Linked DNA regions of Alloyangia pacifica. The protein of the gene in region 1 interacts with the protein of each later gene in a pairwise test. Links are inferred from orthologs where the notes say so. Each region holds a gene or a part of one and is shown on either strand. Other genes may lie near its edges.

The links.
Region 2: the proteins of uvrB (region 1) and uvrA interact in binary tests that used the Escherichia coli proteins (3 or more experiments, as listed by UniProt). The link is inferred for Alloyangia pacifica from one-to-one orthologs.

Annotation. Positions count from the first base shown.
Region 1 is NZ_CP022190.1:693,150-699,704, forward strand. The notes cover bases 2,043-4,944. They hold uvrB (excinuclease ABC subunit UvrB), read left to right. Parts: upstream 2,043-2,345; coding sequence 2,346-4,544; downstream 4,545-4,944. Other genes in these bases: CEW88_RS16190 (ETC complex I subunit), read right to left, coding at 2,043-2,111; CEW88_RS16200 (hypothetical protein), read right to left, coding at 4,630-4,923. In the rest of the region: CEW88_RS16175 (IS5 family transposase), read left to right, coding at 1-267; more of CEW88_RS16190, read right to left, coding at 1,800-2,042; CEW88_RS16205 (I78 family peptidase inhibitor), read right to left, coding at 5,063-5,335; CEW88_RS16210 (excinuclease ABC subunit B), read left to right, coding at 5,455-5,856; CEW88_RS16215 (HdeD family acid-resistance protein), read right to left, coding at 5,902-6,438; CEW88_RS16220 (AI-2E family transporter), read right to left, coding at 6,519-6,555. UniProt on the Escherichia coli protein: The UvrABC repair system catalyzes the recognition and processing of DNA lesions. A damage recognition complex composed of 2 UvrA and 2 UvrB subunits scans DNA for abnormalities.
Region 2 is NZ_CP022189.1:1,491,295-1,498,395, reverse strand. The notes cover bases 1,778-5,225. They hold uvrA (excinuclease ABC subunit UvrA), read right to left. Parts: upstream 4,861-5,225; coding sequence 1,978-4,860; downstream 1,778-1,977. Other genes in these bases: CEW88_RS07130 (ABC transporter ATP-binding protein), read right to left, coding at 5,047-5,225; CEW88_RS07140 (excinuclease ABC subunit A), read left to right, coding at 1,778-1,840. In the rest of the region: CEW88_RS07155 (Ldh family oxidoreductase), read left to right, coding at 1-81; CEW88_RS07150 (PaaI family thioesterase), read right to left, coding at 88-510; CEW88_RS07145 (enoyl-CoA hydratase), read left to right, coding at 580-1,365; more of CEW88_RS07140, read left to right, coding at 1,469-1,777; more of CEW88_RS07130, read right to left, coding at 5,226-6,138; CEW88_RS07125 (alpha-glucosidase), read right to left, coding at 6,174-7,101. UniProt on the Escherichia coli protein: The UvrABC repair system catalyzes the recognition and processing of DNA lesions. UvrA is an ATPase and a DNA-binding protein. A damage recognition complex composed of 2 UvrA and 2 UvrB subunits scans DNA for abnormalities.

The DNA.
Region 1 (6,555 bases):
AGACCCTGGACGCCGGACACGGCAGGAGCCCGAGCGCGCAACGAGATACTGCGGACGTCAAAGCATCTTGGCCGGGCGCTGTGGCGGAACTGGAGCGGCTACCACCGACGTAGCAGGGTGGAGACGAAAATGAACTGCGTAAAGCTACTCGGACAGAAGCTGATGTCCCGCGACTTCGACCGCCAGGTTGCCGAAGTTCAGCTCCGTGCGGCGGTGATGAACCGCTTCACTGCCCTCGGCATCCCGGTCACCGTGGCCCTGGGATAAGTGTGTCCGGGGAAAGGGGAACTGCGGTAATCATCTGATTTGTGCAACAGCGCCATCGACAGGCAGAACTGGATCGCCGCATCCGAGAAGACTGGCGGGCGTCCGGGGCGGCCCTCATGCGGCGCGTGCCAAGCCATCTCCTTGTCCAGCCAGATCAGCAGAGACCCGCGCTTCGTCAGCGCAGCGTTGTAGGCGGACCAGTTCGTCGTGCGGTAGCGGGCGGGCTTGGGCTCGGGCTTGCTCATGACGCCCGTCTAACCGCTTGGATTCGTGATGTGAATCTTTCACGATGAGATTTCTGCAACAACGCCCCTGTCGATCAAGGTGCTATTCAAGCTGCCGCTCAGGCAGACTGCCGGGATGGTCGCAAGCCTCCTGCGCCTCGCCGGGCTGGACTGGCCCGTTCCAGACTTCTCCACGCTGTGCCGCCGACAGAAGACTCTTAAGGTGCAGATCCCCTATCGCCGTGCCGGTGGGCCGCTGAACCTGCTGGTGGACAGCACCGGCATCAAGTTCCTCGGCGATGGCGAATGGCAGGCCCGGAAGCACGGTTTGCAAGGCCGTCGCCAATGGCGCAAGGTCCATCTGGCCATGGACACCGCCACTTCCGACATCCGCGCGGTCGAGTTTACCCCCAGCCGGGAAGGCGACAGCCCCGTCCTGCCAGACCTGCTGGACCAGATCCCGGACGACGAAGACATCGGCACCGTGACCGCAGACGGCGCCTACGACACCCGCCGCTGCCATAGCGCCATCATCGCACGCGGTGGCACTGCGATCATCCCGATCCGCAAGAACGGTCGGCCATGGAAAGGCGACTGCCCAGCTGCCCGGGCGCGCAACGAAACCCTGCGCGCCACACGTCACTATAGCAGGGCGTTCTGGAAGCGGTGGACCGGATACCATATCCGCAGCCGCGCCGAGGCCAGGATGCGATGCCTGAAGGCCTTCGGCGAGCGCATCGCCGCCAGAGACCCCGACCGCCAGACTGCCGAATTCCACATCCGCGTCGCCCTCATGAACCGCTTCAACGCCCTCGGCACAGCCGAGATCGTCCGCGTGACCTGAACCTGACGGGGAAAGGGCCCCCCACGCCTCAGGACGCCGTTCTGCAACAACGCCCCCCTTGCGCATACTTATGCTTCCGTTTGCGCATTCATCTGCTTTCTCTGACTCTCGCCTCGCCAAAGCGATCGGCCTCTCAGTCCAGTGGCGTCAACAAGCGCAGGTTGCGCGCCGTCTAAGCGGACCCATCCGAGATCTTATGGCCGGTCCGAGCGCCTCACTGGACCGGCTGCCTGGAGGAATGACTAAAAAGCCGAGTGAAGGTGGGATGCATCCCAGCCCTTCGAAATAGACCTTGGCTGCCCCATGTGTCCTCTTCATCCGAATATTGACCCCGATCGATCCGAGACGGGGGCGATATCAACATATGGAGAAGGCGCCCAGCGGGCGCCCTATATCTTGTTCGATGCTTAGCTTCGCGGGACCCTTGCCCCGATTTTGAGACAACTTTGCTCCGATTTACACACTCAGTGCGTCCAGGCGCTCCGGCGATCCACCGCGAAATTTTCGGCATAGCCGCGGGCGCGCAGGTTGGGCTTGCGCTTGTTGGGCTCGTTCACCTGCGCCTCGATGCCGTGCTCGGCGGCATAGGCGAGGGCCGCCTCCTTGCTGTCGAACTTCAGACGGACCTGGCTCTGGGTGTCAGACGAGGAGGTCCAGCCCATCAGCGGGTCGACCTCGCGCGGGGAGGCGGGGAAGAATTCGAGAATCCAGTCCCTGGTCTTGGCTTGTCCCGACGACATTGCCGTCCGAGACGGCTGGTAAATCCGTGCACGCATGGAATCCCTCCTGACATTCATTGGCGTTATCGAGAATTTATAGTGCCGGGGCAAGAGATCGCGGCGCGGCGGTGCGGCAAATCTTCCCGAACCCTTGCGTCTTGCCCGCAGAAAAGGAACATTCCGTGAAAATGCCATGCGCCCGCGAGCGAGTCCCCCCAGCCAACCGAGCCCGAAACCCCTTGAAATTGCCGTTCGGCGCGACACGTCTTGCAGGCGCCTGGAGATGACCACATGCCCTATGCCCATTCCGACAAGTCGATGCCCATGATGCACGCCCCCGCGCCGGATGTCCGGACGCGGGAGAAGCTCGAGGGCGGCATCAGCTTCCGCATGCAGACCGAGTTCTCGCCGGCGGGCGACCAGCCGACGGCGATCGCCGAACTTGCGCAGGGGGTGCGCGATGGCGAACGCAGCCAAGTGTTGCTTGGAGCGACGGGCACCGGCAAGACCTTCACCATGGCCAAGATCATCGAGGAGACCCAGCGCCCGGCGATCATCCTCGCGCCCAACAAGACGCTGGCGGCGCAGCTCTATGGCGAGTTCAAGGGGTTCTTCCCGGACAACGCGGTCGAGTATTTCGTGTCTTACTACGACTACTACCAGCCCGAGGCCTACGTGGCCCGCTCGGACACCTACATCGAGAAGGAAAGCCAGATCAACGAGCAGATCGACCGGATGCGCCACTCGGCCACCCGGGCGCTGCTCGAGCGCGATGACGTGATCATCGTCGCCTCGGTCTCCTGCATCTACGGCATCGGCTCGGTCGAGACCTACGGCGCGATGACCCAGGACTTGCACGCGGGCAGCGAGTACGACCAGCGCAAGATCATCGCCGATCTGGTGGCGCAGCAATATCGGCGCAACGATGCGGGCTTCTCTCGCGGGGCCTTCCGGGTGAGGGGGGACAGCCTCGAGATCTGGCCCGCCCACCTTGAAGACCGGGCGTGGAAGCTCTCGTTCTTCGGCGAGGAGCTGGAGAGTATTACCGAGTTCGACCCGCTCACCGGCGAGAAGACCGGCAGCTTCGATCGCATACGCGTCTATGCAAATTCGCACTACGTGACGCCGAAGCCGACGATGCAGCAGGCGGTTATCCAGATCAAGAAGGAGCTGCGCCAGCGGCTCGACCAGCTTGTCGCAGAGGGCAAGCTCCTGGAGGCACAGCGGCTCGAGCAGCGCACCAACTTCGACATCGAGATGCTCGAGGCCACAGGGGTCTGCAACGGCATCGAGAACTACTCGCGCTACCTGACGGGCCGCGCGCCGGGCGAGCCGCCGCCCACGCTGTTTGAGTTCATCCCCGACCACGCCATCGTCTTCGCCGACGAGAGCCACGTCTCGGTTCCGCAGATCGGCGCGATGTACAAGGGCGACTACCGGCGCAAGTTCACCCTTGCCGAGCACGGCTTCCGGCTGCCGTCCTGCATGGACAACCGACCCCTCAAGTTCGAGGAATGGGACGCCATGCGGCCGCAGTCGGTCTTCGTCTCGGCGACCCCTGCGAACTGGGAGCTTGAGCAGGCGGGCGGCGTCTTTGCCGAGCAGGTGATCCGCCCGACGGGACTTCTCGATCCGCAGGTCGAGATCCGCCCGGTGAAGATGCAGGTGGACGATCTGCTCGACGAGATCCGCAAGGTGACGGCAGATGGCTACCGGACACTCTGCACCGTGCTGACCAAGCGCATGGCCGAGGATCTGACCGAGTACCTGCATGAGCAGGGCATCAAGGTGCGCTACATGCACTCGGATATCGACACCATCGAGCGGATCGAGATCTTGCGCGACCTGCGGCTTGGCGCCTTCGACGTGCTGATCGGCATCAACCTGCTGCGCGAGGGCCTCGACATCCCCGAATGCGGGCTCGTGGCAATTCTCGATGCCGACAAGGAAGGCTTCCTGCGCTCCGAAACCTCGCTGATCCAGACCATCGGCCGTGCCGCGCGGAATGCCGACGGCCGGGTGATCATGTATGCCGACCGCGTCACCGGCTCGATGGAGCGGGCGCTGGCCGAAACCGAGCGCCGCCGCGAGAAGCAGATGGCCTACAACGAAGAACACGGCATCACCCCGGCGACGGTCAAGAAGAACGTCGACGACATCCTTGCCGGTCTCTATCAGGGCGACGTCGACATGAACCGCGTGACCGCGTCGATCGACGCCAAGCAGCAGGGCTCGAACCTCGAGGCGGTGCTGGAGGGGCTGCGCGCCGACATGCGCAAGGCGGCGGAGAACCTCGAGTTCGAAGAGGCCGCGCGCCTGCGCGACGAGGTCAAGCGGCTCGAGGCTGTCGATCTGGCGATCCACGACGACCCGCTCGCGCGGCAATCGGCGGTCGAGGCGGCGTCGGAGGCTGCGGTGAAATCGAAGGGGCGCTCGACGGCCGGCCGTCCAGGCCAGCGCGGCGGCAACGTCAAGCGTCGGAAGCGCTAGGCCATCCATCCCCCGGCATGAAAAAGCCCCTCTCCACGGTGGGTGGAGAGGGGCTTTCGTTTTCACCGTGTGACCGCGTGAGCGATCAGCCGTCGTTCTTCTCGTCCGGCGGGGTCACATCGATGTCGGGCAGGGTGACCTCGGCTTCCTTGGTGTCGACCTCGACATCGACATCCGGGACGGTGACTTTCTCGGTCTTGGTGCCAACCTCGACCGAGCCGACCTCGGCATCGACCTCGGGCATCTCGCCGCCGTCAACCGAGACGTCAACGTCGGGCAGGCTGCCCTCTTTCGTGACATCAAAATCGATCATGTATGCGCCAACGCCGATCACGACAGCGGCGGCGGCAACGAGGGCAACGATGGATCCGGTACGCATGTTCAGTTCCCTTCCGGTTTGATCCGGCGCTTTGGGCGCCGTGGTGTTTCGGTAAAGGAACCGTGAGGGCGGCTTGATGGTTCCAGAAATATTCTTCGGAACCAATGTGTTGTTCGGAGCGTTTTGACGGATTTTCCGATTAGCCGCAGAACACCCGAAGGATCTGTCCGGCGCTGTCAGTCTCGATGTTCATCCGGTCTGCGCGGTAGTCCATGGTCATCGCCTGACCGGGTCCGACAATACGCAGCTTGGCGCCGGGGGTGAGTTCGAGGTCGCCGACGGCGTGGCCGATCTGGCTCTGATAGGCCGCGGCACCGCAGCTGTCTTCACCACTGGAGGCGGCGCTCTCGGTTTCGCTGCAGCCGGCAACGCCCGCGCAGAGTCCGAGCGCGATCCCAATCCGTCCCAACATCGTCTGTCTCCTTGCTTTCCCTACGCCGACAGGTAGGTCACGGCAACGTGCAGTCCAGCACCGATCGGCCGCAAAAGTCGCTCTCGACCGGCGCGGCGTTCGCAGCTAGGCTTTTCCGCATGCACCGGTTTTTGCTCATATCCTGTCTCGCCCTGGCGGCCTGCGGCACGCCCTATGAGCGCTGCAACCGCGAGGCGGCGCGGTTCTATGCCGATGCGCTGCAGGAGCAGAGCCGCATCTCGCGAGATCTGGCGCGCGGCTTCACCTATGTGACCGAATGGGAGACCCGCCGGCGCTGGCAACTCTGTGGGATCTATTACGAGCACCCGCATTATTGCTGGCGGACGGAGTCTGAGCCGGTGACACGTCGCGTTCCGGTGCGTCCCTACGAGTTGCACCGTCGGCTCGACGAGATCGGGGCGGCGCTGCCACAGCTCGGACGCGATGCGGCGGCCGGGCAGGCCGAGTGCCGTCGGCGGTTCCCGGCGGAGGTCGCAGCCCAAACTCCTCCGCAGGGGTAGATCCGGCCCCGCGGGGCCGGATGCGGTCTCGAAGTGGGTTGTCGCTCAGGCCGCACGCTTGCGCAGTTCCGGGTGCTGCTTCAGCACCATCCCGAAGGCGACCAGCGCCACGCCCGTCGAGAGCAGTTCGACCGAAAGAAGCACGCCCAGCACCACCGCCGCCGAGGACGGAAAATTGGTGAAGATCATGAGTGCCAGGATCACCGAGATCGCGCCGCTGATCAGCAGCGCCAGCTTGTAGCGCCCCTCTGCGACCGAAAAGCCGTAGATCACCTTGGCGACGCCGCCGACGAGGAACATGATCGCCGCGACAAGCGTCAGCGAGATCAGGCCTTCGAGCGGGTTGGCCAGGAAGCTGATGCCCAGCCAGAGGTAGATGATCGTCAGCAGAATGGCGAGCAGGCGCTCCTTCATGCGGGTCACGCGGAAGATGCTGATGGCCTGCACCACGCCGATGATCAGGAAAAACCAGGCGACAATGGTCTGCGCCGCGATCGAGGCGGCGAAGGGGTTAAAAAGCGCGAACAGCCCGCCGAGGATGCTTGCGATACCGAGAATGATCCACATAAGCCAATGCTGCATTTCCAAATTCCCTCAATACACCCGGCACGCGGCCGGTGCCTCGAAGGTGCGCCCCTCCCCGGGGCTCTGTCAATCTCGCGTTAACGTTCGGGAAGTTCGCCGTGCCGGGGGGTGGGT
Region 2 (7,101 bases), on another replicon or contig:
ATCGCCTTGCCCGACGAGGTGCTCACCCGCATCCGCGCCTGCGCCGCCGATGCCGGTCTGGCCTTTCCCGAGCCGCGCTGAGAGGCCTCAGCGCCTCGGCGGAATGGCGTAGGTCAGCGAGGCGTGGGCGACCGGATCGTCCGAGTGCTCTGAATAGAGCAGCACGTCGGTCACGCTGAGGCTGCGACCCAGCTTCAGCACCCGCGCCTCGGCCAGCAGGTCCCGCCCGGCCTCGGGCTTGCGCATGAAATCGATCGAGCAATGGGTGGTCACCGTGAGCGCCTCGCGCCCGATCCGCGCCATGGTCGCCACGTAGGCCGCCACATCCGCCAGCGCGAACATCGACGGCCCCGAGACCGTGCCGCCGGGCCGCAAGTGCTGCTCGTCCACGATCAGCCGCATCACGAGCATTTCCTCGTCCATGCGGTCGATGGCGAACATGCCCTCGATCTGCGGAAAGACCTCCCTCAGGAATCCGGTCATCTCCGGAATGGTGAACTGCAGCGCCATGCGACCTCCCGCCTCTTTCGCCCCTCTTCTCCGCTGGCTAGGCTGCCCGCGAGGATGGAGGAGAACAAGATGGCAATTCTGGAACGTCACGACACCGGGCCGGTGGCCCACCTGCGGCTGAACGCGCCGGAGCGGCTGAACCCGCTGTCGGACGCGATGCTGGCGGCTTTGCAGGCGCAGATCGACGCGCTTTGTCAGGACGAGACAATCCGCGCGGTGGTCATCTCGGGCGCGGGCAAGGTGTTCTGCGCCGGGCACGACCTGCGCGAGATGCAGGCCGGACGGCAGGCAGAGGACAAGGGGGCCGCCTATTTCGCCGATCTCTTCGAGCGCTGCGAACGGGTGATGACCGGCCTCACCCGCCTGCCCCAGCCGGTCATCGCGCAGGTGCACGGCATCGCCGCCGCCGCCGGCTGCCAGCTGGTCGCGAGCTGCGACATGGCCGTGGCTGCCGAAGATGCGCGCTTCGCCGTCAACGGGGTCAACATCGGGCTCTTTTGCTCGACGCCCATGGTGGCGCTGAGCCGCAACCTGCCGCGCAAGCAGGCCTTCGAGCTGCTCACCACGGGCCGTTTCATTCCCGCCGCCGAGGCGCAGACCCTGGGGCTCGTCAACCGCGTTGTCCCCGAGGCCGAGCTGGCCGCCGCGACGCAGGCGCTGGCGGAAAGCGTCGCCTCGAAGCTGCCGCACGCGGTGAGGATCGGCAAGGAGGCGTTCTACGCGCAGGCCGAGCTGCCGCTGGACGCGGCCTATGCGCTGGCCGGCCAGGTGATGGTCGAGAACATGCTCGACCGCGACACCGACGAGGGCATCACGGCGTTCCTGGAAAAGCGCAAGCCCGGCTGGAGCACCTGAGGACATGGCGGAAACCCGCTGGCGGCGCGGGATTTTTCGGAACCGATGCGGCGGCAGCGCGCGTTCTCTGCGTATAACTCCGCACCACGTACAGGAGAGCAGCATGTTACGTACCCTCACCCTCGCGGCCCTTTCGGCTGCCGCCCTCGCCGCCCCCATGGCCGCCAGCGCCGCCCCCAAGGGATGCCCACCGGGTCTTGCCAAGAAGAACGCGGCCTGCATGCCGCCGGGCCAGTACAAGAAGATTGGCAAGCACCATGGTGATCGCGACCGCGACCACGACGCGATCCACATCCACCGCTATGACCGCGGCGAGCGGATCCGCGACAATTACATCGTGATCCGCGATCCGGGCCGCTACCAGCTCGATCCGCGCCGAACCTATTACAACGTCGACGACTACGTCTACCGCGTCGACCCGGACACCGGCGCCGTGCTCGACATCATCGGCGGCATCGCCCAACTGGCGAAGTAAGCCGGCGCCGAGGGGCGCGCCCCCCGCACCCGACCCTAGATCCTTCCACACCGACGTAAAAAGGACCGGCGCTTCTGACGGCGACCGGTCCTTTTTTCATTTCAAGGACGCATCGACGCGCCCTGCGCTCCGCGCGCCTATTCCGCCGCGACCCTGCCCGTCCGCAGCATCGGCTTGAGGTAATGCCCGGTGTGCGAGCGCCCAACCTCGGCCACCTCCTCGGGGGTGCCCGTGGCCACGATTTCGCCGCCTCCATCACCGCCCTCGGGGCCGATGTCGATGATATGGTCGGCGGTCTTGATGACATCGAGATTGTGCTCGATCACCACCACCGTGTTGCCTTGCTCGACCAGCTCGTGCAGCACCTCGAGCAGTTTGCGCACATCCTCGAAGTGCAGGCCCGTGGTCGGCTCGTCAAGGATGTAGAGCGTGCGGCCCGTCGAGCGTTTCGCCAGTTCCTTCGACAGCTTCACTCGCTGCGCCTCGCCGCCCGAGAGAGTGGTCGCCTGCTGGCCCACCTTCACGTAGCTCAGGCCGACCCGCATGAGCGCGTCCATCTTCTCGCGGATCGAGGGCACCGACTGGAAGAACTCCTGCGCCTCTTCCACTGTCATATCAAGCACATCGGCGATGCTTTTGCCCTTGAACTTGATCTCCAGCGTTTCGCGGTTGTAGCGCTGGCCCTTGCAGGTCTCGCATTCGACGTAGACGTCGGGAAGGAAGTGCATCTCGATCTTGATAACGCCGTCGCCCTGGCAGGCCTCACAGCGCCCGCCCTTGACGTTGAAGCTGAAGCGCCCGGGCTTGTAGCCGCGCGCCTTGGCCTCGGGCAGGCCCGCGAACCAGTCGCGGATCGGGGTGAACGCACCCGTGTAGGTGGCCGGGTTCGAACGCGGCGTGCGGCCGATCGGGCGCTGGTCGATGTCGATGACCTTGTCGAGATACTCGAAGCCCTTGATCGTCTCGCAGGGGGCCGGGGTCTCGCGCGCGCCGTTGAGCCGCATAGCGGCGTTCTTGTAGAGCGTCTCGATGGTCAGCGTCGACTTGCCGCCCCCCGAGACGCCGGTAACGCAGACGAACTTGCCCAAGGGAAACTCGGCAGTCACCTCCTTGAGGTTGTTGCCGGTCGCCTTGACCACCTTGAGCATCTTGCCGTTGCCCTTGCGCCGCTCCGTCGGGACCGCGATCTCGCGGGTGCCGGCGAGATACTGGCCGGTGAGGCTGGCGGGATCGTCCGAGATCATCTGCGGCGTGCCCTTGCTGACCACCTGCCCGCCGTGCACCCCGGCGCCGGGGCCGATGTCGAAGACGTAATCTGCCTGGCGGATCATGTCCTCGTCATGCTCGACCACGATGACCGTGTTGCCCTGGTCGCGCAGAGACTTCAGCGTGCCGATGAGCCGGTCGTTGTCGCGTTGATGCAGCCCGATCGAGGGCTCGTCCAGCACGTAGAGAACACCGGTCAGCCCCGAGCCGATCTGGCTCGCGAGCCGGATCCGCTGGCTCTCGCCGCCCGAGAGTGTCCCCGCCGCGCGGGACATGGTCAGGTATTCGAGGCCGACGTTATTGAGGAAGCCGAGCCGTTCGCGGATCTCCTTGAGGATGGCGCGGGCAATCTCGTTCTTTTGTCCCGAGAGCGCCTCGGGCACGGTCTCGATCCAGTCGTGCGCCTCGCGGATCGACATCTGCACCACCTGGCCGACGTGCAGCAGCGTGTCCTTCTTGGCCGAGCCGATCTTTACCGCCAGCGCTTCGGGCCGCAGGCGGTAGCCGCCACAGGCGCCGCAGGGGCGGTTGTTCTGGTAACGCTCGAACTCCTCGCGCACCCAGGCGCTGTCGGTTTCGCGGTAGCGGCGCTGCATGTTGGGGATCACGCCCTCGAAGGCACGGGTCACCTGGTAGACGCGGCCGCCCTCGTCATAGCGGAAGGGGATTTCTTCCTTGCCAGAGCCATGAAGGAAGACGTCCTGCACCTTCTGCGGCAGGTCCTTCCAGCGGGCGTTCTTGTTGAAGCCATAGTGCTTGGCGATCGACTCGATGGTCTGCAGGAAGTACGGCGATTTGCCCTTGCGCCAGGGCGCGATGGCGCCGTCGGCGACCTTCAGCGTCACATCGGGCACCACCAGCTGCTCGTCGAAGAACAGCTCGACGCCGAGGCCGTCGCACTCCGGGCAGGCGCCCACGGGGGCGTTGAAGGAGAACAGGCGCGGTTCGATCTCGGAGATGGTGAAGCCGCTGACCGGGCAGGAGAAGTTTTCCGAGAAGGTGATCCGCTCGGGATCCCCCTCGCCTTCGCGCGGCGCGGTTTCCAGAACGGCGATGCCCGAGGCCAGATCGAGCGCAGTGCGGAAGCTGTCGGCAAGACGCGTCTCGAGCCCTTCGCGCACGACGATGCGGTCGACCACCACGTCGATGTCGTGGCGGAACTTCTTGTCGAGCGTGGGCGGCTCGTCGAGTTCGTAGAACTGCCCATCGACCTTCACCCGCTGGAAGCCCTGCTTGCGCAGCTCGAGGAATTCCTTGCGGTACTCGCCCTTGCGGTCGCGGATGATCGGCGCGAGCAGGTAGCCGCGCGTCCCCTCCTCCAGCGCCATCACGCGGTCGACCATGTCCTGCACCTGCTGCGCCTCGATGGGCAGGCCGGTGGCGGGGCTGTAGGGCGTGCCGACGCGGGCGAAGAGAAGGCGCAGGTAGTCGTAGATCTCGGTGACCGTGCCGACCGTCGAGCGCGGGTTCTTCGAGGTGGTCTTCTGCTCGATGGAGATCGCCGGCGAGAGGCCGGCGATGTGATCGACATCGGGCTTTTCCATCATGTCGAGGAACTGCCGCGCGTAGGCCGAGAGCGACTCGACATACCGCCGCTGGCCCTCGGCGTAGATTGTGTCGAAGGCGAGCGAAGACTTGCCCGACCCCGACAGGCCGGTGATCACCACCAACTCGTCGCGCGGGATGTCGACGTCGATATTCTTGAGATTGTGCTCGCGCGCGCCGCGCACTTCGATCTGCTTCAGCTCTGGCATGAGACCCTCGGGAAAGGAACGCTCCTACACATAGGCCAAACGCCCCGGATCGCAATGGGTAAATGAGAACTTAATAAGAACATGCAGGGCGGGAATGCGCCTTTGCACGATACCTCATCCGCGCGCCGGGCGGGAGCGTCTCTCTTCGAAGCGGGTTGCAAGAGCCGTCGAGGGCTCTTGCACCGCTCAGCGGTAGCGCAACGAGATGCCTTCAGAGAAGAGATGCACCTTCGCGGGATCGGCGCTCAGCCCGACCTCGGTGCCGCGCAAGCCTTGATGGATGCCGGGAAGCTTGGCGATCACCGCCTCTTTGCAGCCGGGCTGCGGCTCGAAGTGCAGCAGGGTCACCTCGCCGAGCGCCTCGGTCAGCGCGACCTTGCCAGTGAACACCGGCGTGGCCGTTGCCTCGGTGAAATCCTCGGGGCGGATGCCGACGTTCACCTGAAGACCCATGTCCGACTCGCGGGTGGCCACGTCCGAGACCGCGGTGCCGCCGGTCTGCAGCCTGACGGTGGTCTGCGCGCCGGTGCCGGTGACTTCGCCAGACAGCATGTTCATCGCCGGCGAGCCGATGAACTGCGCGACGAACTCGCTGTTGGGCGTCTCGTAGAGCTCCAGCGGCGAGCCAACCTGCGCGATGCCCTTGTTGGCAAGGACGACGATGCGGTCGGCCAGGGTCATTGCCTCGACCTGGTCGTGGGTCACGTAGATCATCGTGCGGTCGGGCAGCTTCTCCTTGAGCTGGGCGATCTCGATCCGCGTCGCCACGCGCAGCGCCGCGTCGAGGTTCGAGAGCGGCTCGTCGAAGAGAAACACCTTGGGATCTCGCACGATGGCCCGGCCGATGGCGACGCGCTGGCGCTGACCACCCGAGAGCGCCTTGGGCAGGCGGTCGAGGTAGGGTTCGAGCTGCAGCATCTTCGCGGCGCGCTCGACGGCCTCGGCGATCTCGGCCTTGCTCTTCTTGGCGATCTGCAGGGCGAAGGACATGTTGTCGCGCACGGTCATATGCGGATAGAGCGCGTAGCTCTGGAACACCATGGCGATGCCGCGCTGCGCCGGGGGCACGTCGTTGACCACCTGGCCGTCGATCTCGAGCGTGCCGCCGGTGATCCGCTCAAGCCCGGCGATCATCCGCAACAGCGTGGACTTGCCGCAGCCCGAGGGGCCGACGAAGACGACAAGCTCGCCTGCGGTGACATCCAGGTCGATGTTCTTCAGCACCTCCACGGTGCCTCCGTACACCTTGCCAACATCGGTGAGTTTCAGGTCTGCCATCGTCTCCGCCTCCCCTTATCCTTCGTTTCTGCCGATCACATCCGCAACGCCAGCGCGGGCTGCCAGGGCCCGAGGTGGAACTTGCCATCGGGCGCGGTGCCGGTCGAGCCGAGCTCGACACCGACCTGCTGCCATTTGCCTGCCGGCGCGTCGATCACCGCCGGATCGGGACCGATGTTGAAGGCGCAGAACAGCTCTTCAGTTTCGGCCACCCGGCGGAAGCTGAGCACGTTACCGGTGGCCGTGAGATCGGTGATCTCGCCCTTGCTCAGCGCCGCATGAGCGTGGCGGAAGGCGATGGCACGGCGGTAGTGATGCAGGATCGCCGCCGGGTCCTTCTCCTGGTCCTCGACGGTCATCCGCAGGTGTTCGTGGCTCACCGGCAGCCAGGGCTTGCCCTCGGAAAAGCCGCCGTGGTGGGCATCGGGCTCCCAGACCATCGGCGTGCGGCAGCCGTCGCGGCCCTTGAAGGCTGGCCAGAACCTGATGCCATAGGGATCCTGCAGATCCTCAAAGGCCAGCACCGCCTCGGGCAGAGCAAGTTCCTCGCCCTGATAGATGCAGGCCGAGCCGCGCAAGCACATCATCAGCGTGGTGTAGAGCCGTGCCCCTGCGGCGCCGATACCCCAGCGCGTGACATGGCGCTCGACGTCGTGGTTGGAAAAGGCCCAGCAGGCCCAACCGCCGCCTGCCACCTCGGCGACCTTGTCCATCACCTCCTTGACGTATTCGGCGGTCGGTGCGCGCTGCGACAGCAGCTCGAAGGCGTAGGACATCTGCAGGTGATCATTGCCCGAGGTGTATTCGCCCAGCACCTCGAGGCCCCGCAGGTCCTCGCCGATTTCGCCCACGGCGGCGGCGTTGTAGCGGTCCATGAGCTTGCGCAGCTTGGCGAGGAATTCGAGGTTCTCGGGCTGGGTCTTGTCGTAGAGATGTTCCTGCCAGGTGTAGGGGTTCACCGCC